DNA from 2 places in the Glutamicibacter arilaitensis Re117 genome. Region 2 is predicted to be linked to the other one. Evidence: predicted binding sites of a transcription regulator. Region 2 holds the regulator's gene; the other holds the start of a gene.
What was found. Region 2 encodes LexA, which represses DNA repair genes until DNA is damaged. Its sites were predicted from a motif close to TCGAACANNTGTTCGA; they were not measured.
Positions count from the first base shown of each region.

Region 1: AARI_RS02150 (LexA family protein) is a predicted target of LexA. The motif match lies at 2,066-2,081, and genes of this name have one in related genera.

Region 1 is NC_014550.1:375,913-379,323, forward strand. It holds gene AARI_RS02140 (NAD(P)H-binding protein) at 1-513, opposite strand, end outside; gene AARI_RS02145 (MFS transporter) at 629-1,834, shown strand; gene AARI_RS02150 (LexA family protein) at 2,105-2,521, shown strand; gene AARI_RS02155 (Y-family DNA polymerase) at 2,511-3,411, shown strand, end outside.
Region 2 is NC_014550.1:1,236,910-1,240,320, forward strand. It holds gene AARI_RS06150 (glycoside hydrolase family 76 protein) at 1-827, shown strand, start outside; gene lexA (transcriptional repressor LexA) at 884-1,603, opposite strand; gene AARI_RS06160 (LysM peptidoglycan-binding domain-containing protein) at 1,862-2,215, shown strand; gene AARI_RS06165 (histidinol-phosphate transaminase) at 2,297-3,403, shown strand.

The sequences.
Region 1 (3,411 bases), 860 kb from region 2:
TGAGCGAACTATGTCGACCAGGCGGGTGCGTCCCGGTCCGTAAATTCCAGAGGCTCGCAAAATGGTCACTGGCAATCCGCTGCCGGCGAGCGCGATTTCGGTCTGCGCCAAGACCTTCGAAGTCTCGCGGGTTGGAGCCAACGGCGCGGATTCATCGACCCATTGACCTGCTTCACCGCCCATGACGGCGCTGGAGGAGACGTAGATGAAACGTCGCAGCTTCGGGCAGTCCGCCGCGACGCGGGTAGCCAGCTCCTTGGCCACGTTCAAGTAGCTGCGTTGGTAGCCTTCAGCGTCGCGCGTGACCGGAACGGGGGTCAGTACCACGATGTCGGTTTCCGGGTCGATGGCCGGCCACTTAGCAGGCACGAGCAAGTCCACGCTGTGGCCTGTGAATAGGCCAGGGAGCTTGTCTGCCTGGCGGCGCCAGGCAGTGACCTCATGGCCATGGGCGTGGAAACGCAGTCCGGCTTCGGTAGCGACATCTCCGCAGCTGACCAGTAATACCTTCACGAGACTCCTTGGGTGCGTTGCAGTAGGTGGCGTGAATTCTTCTGCCTCTAGACTAGGACTTTGGCGGGAGTCGATCGAGTTGGCCAACCGTCAAGTGGTCAAAGGCAGGAGGAGCATGGGTGCGTCAGCGCGTTGCGTGATCTTTGCTGCCGTGGCCTTCTTCTCCATGCTCGGCGAGGGCATGGCCGTTTTCGCTTTGACCCTTGCAACGGCAGACGAACTGGGGTCATGGGGCGTCACCGCATTATTCTTGGCAGGGCTGGTGCCTCCGGTGGTCTTTGCTCCTTGGGTGGGGCGCTGGGTGGACGGTTCTGCGCTTTGGCGCGTATGGATCATCAATCTAGGTCTGCACGTGCTGGTATTTGCAGCCATGGCGCTGGCCGGAAGCATCATTGCCAGCTTGGCTTTGTTGTCCGTGGCCAGCGTTTGCGCAGTCGTCAACGGTGCAGTGATCTTCAAACTCATCCCACGAATCCGCGGGGGATTCAGCGTCGCCCGGGCCAGCAGCTTTCTTGTGGTGGCGACCTCGCTGGCCGGCATCATTGCCCCTGCCGTTGCTTCCTTCGTTTTTGCAGCACGTGGCCTGGGTGTTGTGCTGTGGTGCGCGGCGTTAGGTTTCGTGATCCTCGCCGTGGCGGCGGTGCTGCTCTTTTCTTCGCAGCGCTCGAATCCGGATGAAACTGCTGCTTCCGCCGCGCCTACCGCGCCGCATGCGGCCGCTGCTGCACGAAGCACCGCGGTCTTGCTGCACGACTGGCGTCTGCGTGTGCTGTTGCTTCCAATGGCGGCCATTGTGTTGTTCACGGCTGCCGAGGGGGTGGCCGGGGTGTTCTATCTGCGTGAAGTGACCGCCACGGACACCGGGTACGCGGTACTGCTGGGGGCTTGGTCGCTGGGAGCTGTGGCCGGTTCGCTGGTTGGCGGCAACCAGCGGTTTGGCGCGCGCAGCGCGCTGCCGATCCTGCTCGGTGGTGCTGGAGTCGGAGCCGCAATTCTGGTTGAGGGGCTTTGGGCTAATCCTGCGGGTCTGGCTGTGGTCTTCTTACTGGGCGGAGTGGGCAACGGGCTGCATAATACTGGGGTGCGAACGGCGATCTACGACTACGTGCCAGAATCCCGGCATGGTGCGGCGTGGGCCCAGCTTCGGATGATGATCAACATCATGGTTGCGCTGGGATATCTTGTCGGGACCCCGGGGTTGTTTGTTGAGCCTGCCCAGCTGGTTATCGTCTTTTCCGGTGCCGGGACGCTACTGGCTATCGCCCTGAGCCTTGTATTGCTCAAGCGCAGGAACGGACAAAGTCCTATCTCGAATCGATGAGTCGCCGCTACGCAGCATTTCACTCCGGGCTGTTGCCTGAACCGAGCTCAGATCACTGAAATCATGGCTCAGCGCGCGAGCCAGGCATCAGGTAAAGGAGATCCTTCCTTCAACGGTTCCAATAATTTCTGCCACCTCTGACCCGTGGTGTTGAAGTACTGTCTTGCCGAACGCAAACGGGGAGTCCGCTGGAGGTGAAGTGCTGCGCCGCAACACGATACAATCAAGTATTCGAATATTTGTACTAGCTTTCAGCAGGGAGTGGTGGGTGTGGCTGACGAACAAGAAATGATGCCTCCGGGTGCCAGCCATGGACCGGTCCAAGCGGTCTCTGCAATGGGATTCCCCTCGCCAGCCCGCGATTATTTCGACGGCGGCCTGGATCTGAACCGTTTGCTGGTGCGTGACCGGGTTTCCACCTTCATCATGCGCGTCTCCGGCAACGCCATGCAATCAGCAGGAATCCATGACGGCGATGAAGTAATCGTGGACCGTTCGCTCTCCGTGCGCCATGGCTCTGTGGTGATCGTGAACCTCAACGGGCAGATGCTGGTGCGCCGCTGGCAGATCGATGGCCAAGAAGTCGGGCTGCTCAGCGATGAATCGCCGCTGCCTGTGGTGCTGACCGAAGGCGATGAAGTCAACGTTTTCGGCGTGATTACCAGGTGCCTGCATCATGTCCGCTGATCACGTGGCCCTGGTGGACGTGAATAACTTCTACGTCTCCTGCGAGCGGGCCTTCGACTATTCGCTGCGCAATCGCCCGGTTGTGGTGCTATCGAACAATGACGGCTGCGTGGTCGCTCGTTCCCAGGAAGCCAAGGATCTGGGTATTCCTACGGGGGAGCCGTTCTTCAAGGTCCAGCGCTATATGGACTCCCATAACCTTGCGGTGCGTTCGAGCAACTATGAGCTGTACGGCGACATGTCCGCCCGCGTCATGGAATTGCTAGGCCGTTATGGAACCTGGCACGAGGTGTACTCCATCGACGAGTCCTTCGTCGGGCTGGAAGGCAATCTGGAACAGGTGCGCAGTGTTGCCGCCCAAATCCGTGCTGCCATTGACCAGAGCATTGGCTTGCCGGTGTGTGTTGGCGTCTCATCAACCAAGACCCTGGCGAAGCTGGCCAACCATATCGCCAAACACAATCCGGGACTTGGCGGAGTTTGCGTCCAGCAGCTCATGGACCCCGAAGTGCTGGAGAATATTCTGCACCGAGTGCCGGTGACCGATGTCTGGGGAGTGGGCCGCAAGACCGGTGCCAAGCTGGCAGCGATGGGTATTGAATCCATCGCGGACCTGCAGGCAGCTGATCCGCTGGCGATCCGCAAGAAGTTTTCGGTCGTCTTGCAGCGAACGGTCTTCGAACTCAATGGGCAACGTTGCATCGGACCGGTGGAAGAACGAGCGGACCGCGGCCAAGTCATGTTCACCCGTTCCTTCTCCACTCCGGTACGAACCCATGAGGCAATGGAAGAAGTCATGTCGATCTATGCGCAAAAGGCCGCCAGCCGGCTGGCTCGCGAAGGCCGATATGCAGCACTGCTCACCGTGACCGCGGGAACGAGCCGATTCG
Region 2 (3,411 bases):
ACGCGTACCTGAATGAAGGCAACGACAAGCTGGCTGGCGAAGCACTAGCCCTGGCCAACGCCTTATTGCGTGGCATCCACCTGCGGAACTTCGGGGTCCTGCCCAACTATTTTTTCCACGATATGGCATGGCTGGCCCTGGCCAGCGAACGCTTGGTTCGGTTCACCCATGAGGCGTCCGGTAAGAAGAACAAGCATGCACAGCTGGCAGTGCGAGTGCTGGGCAAGCAGCTTCATCAAGGCAAGGATGATGTACTGGACGGTGGCCTGTACTGGTCCAGGAAGCGGGACTTCAAAAACACGCCCGCTAACGCGCCAGCGGCATTGTTCTTCGCCCGTACAGGACAGAAGGATATCTCGCGTGAGCTTCTGCAATGGCTGGAAGCTAAGCTGTTCAGCTCTGAACACGGGCTGTACTTGGACGGACTGCGGATAAATGAACGCGGACACCGGCTGGAACCAGCGGTCTACAGTTATAACCAGGGAACCGTCCTTGGTGCATTGCTTGAGCTCGGCGAACCTGCGGACCTGGCTCATGCCCAGGTGCTGATCAAAGCGACCGCGCAGTCCCTGGCCTCAGAATCAGGGGTGCTGGCATTCAACCATGGAGGAGATGGCAATCTGTTTGCGGGGATCCTCTGCCGCTACCTGGCTCTTGCCGCCACCGATGAGCGGTTGGAGGCCTCTAGCCGCGACACCGCCAAGACGCTGGTCATGGCGACCTCGCATCATCTAAAAGACCAAGAGCCACGCCGGCTTTCAGCAGCAGTGCAGCGTTGGATGATCTTCTGCGCCGCGGCCGGCCTCGAATCAAGCACTGGGCGCTAGCGCATCAAACGAAGATTGCGCTGGTGCCAAGCACCAGCGCAATCGAGGGGCAACTATTAGAGTGAGCGCATCACGGAGACGACACGTCCCATAATGGTTGCTGCATCGCCCAAAATTGGTTCGTAGCGCGAGTTCTGCGGAAGCAACCACGTATGCCCATCGCGCTGGCGGAACGTCTTGACCGTGGCTTCTTCGTCGAGCAGTGCTGCGACGATATCCCCGTTGTCTGCCGTCTGCTGGCGACGGACAACTACCCAGTCGCCATCGCAAATCGCAGCGTCAACCATTGAATCGCCGGATACCTTGAGCATGAACAATTCGCCATGTCCAACGAGCTGACGAGGCAACGAGAAAACATCTTCGACGGATTGTTCGGCCAGGATTGGGCCACCAGCGGCAATGCGACCTACCAGCGGGACCATGGTCGTGTCAGCGGAAGTGCTCAGCTCAATGATCTTGGCGTCTTCGTTGATGACCGGCTCTGCTGGTTTCGAAGCTTCAGCAGCCTCTGAATCTTCGGCCAGCTGCAGCGGGAGCAGGATTTCCATGGCGCGCGGACGGCGTGGATCGCGACGGATGTAGCCCAGCTTTTCCAACTGGCTCAACTGGTGAGTCACGCTCGAAAGGCTCTTGAGGCCAACTGCGTCGCCAATCTCACGCATCGATGGTGGATAGCCGTTCTTGCCGATAGACCGCTGGATCGTCTCCAGGATCTTCTTTTGGCGTATCGTCAGCGAACGTGCATTCGATCGGGGAGTGCGTTGTGAAGCTGACATGAGATTTTGCCTTCCCTAGCAAATATTCGAAAGTTCGTAAGTCCAAACTGTCGGAGCTAGATGGTGTGATGTTTTCATTGCTCGTCTACTTCGAAATCTTAGTAGATAAGCGAGCTTCTTTCAAAGATTTGTTCGAAAACTTCTGGACAAGTCCTGCAAACCTCTGTTAGAACAGATATACGAAGTTAGAACAAGTTTTCGAATCGATAGTTTCGAATACACATTCGCATCACTTGAATTTTTTGAGGAGACAAAGTCATGGCTACCGTCGCACTTGACTCAAATCAGACCCAGACGCCACTGAAGATCCGCATCAACCGCCGCGGATGGGCCGTGCTGGTTGGACTGCCTATTTTTGCACTCACCGTCGCAGCAGCGTTCTTCATCGCAATGTTTTCTTCCGACGCGCATGCTGCAGCGAACACTCCGGCGGGAATCGAAACCGTGGACGTCACCGTTATTCCAGGAGATACCCTGTGGAGTCTGGCACGGGAATACGCCACTGGCTATGACGTAACCTCCGCAGTCGACCACATCGCAGAATTGAACGCGTTGAACAGCAGCGAAATCCAGATCGGCGAGACCTTGTCCATTCCGGTCCTCGCCGGCTAGCTTGCACCACCTGCCTCAGGTTTGTTACCTGCCCTCGTAGCGGATTCACCTGCAGGCACACTGCGCACGTAGACTTGATGCGTGAATGACCGCAGTGAACTTTTGAGTCAGCTGCCCTTGCGTGAGAATCTCCGCGGGCTATCCCCTTATGGCGCACCACAAATTGATGTGCCCATTCAGCTGAACGTCAACGAGAACACCCATCCGTTGCCACCAACAGTCGTAGACGCCATTTCCCAAGAAGTGGCTAAGGCTGCGGCAACGTTGAACCGCTACCCGGACCGCGAATTCACCGAACTGCGTGAATTGCTCGCCGATTACCTGGGGCATTCGCTGACCAAGGAAAATATCTGGGCTGCTAACGGCTCCAACGAAATCCTTCAGCAAATCCTGCAAGCCTTTGGCGGTCCTGGCCGTTCGCTGATGAGCTTCGCTCCTACCTACTCCATGTACCCACTGCTTGCTAGTGGAACAGACACGTCTTACATTGCCGGAACGCGCGCTGCAGATTTCACCCTGTCCGCTGAATCCGCGGCCGCACAGGTCCGCGAGCACAAGCCGAATATCGTATTCCTCTGCTCGCCCAACAACCCCACCGGCACGGCGCTTGGCCTGGACGTCATCACCGAAGTGTATGAAGCCCTGAGCGAGCATGACGGCGTGCTGATCGTCGACGAAGCCTACGCAGAGTTCTCATTGGCCAGCACCAAATCCGCACTGACCTTGCTCGATGGCCGCCAGCGTTTGATCGTCTCGCGCACCATGTCCAAAGCCTTCGGGCTGGCCGGCGCACGCGTAGGCTATTTGGCTGCAGCTCCTGAAGTTACTGACGCGATCCGGTTGGTGCGGTTGCCGTACCACCTCTCGGCAGTTACCCAAGCGACCGCCATTGCCGCGTTGAAGAACATTGAGCTGTTGCTGGCCCAAGTTGAAGACATCAAGTCGCAACGCGACCGTATTGTCACCCGACTGAAGGAACTTGGCCTCAAGCCTTCGGTCTCCGATTCCAATTTCGTGTTCTTTGGTGGTGTTGAAGATCCCCATGCTATTTGGGAAGGGCTGTTGGAAGCCGGCATCATCATCCGCGACAATGGAATCCCGGGAACCCTGCGCGTCACTGCAGGAACCGAATCCGAAACCACAGCCTTCTTAGAACGGCTTGCCGAACTGCTCGGCTCACAGAAGTAATCCAAGAC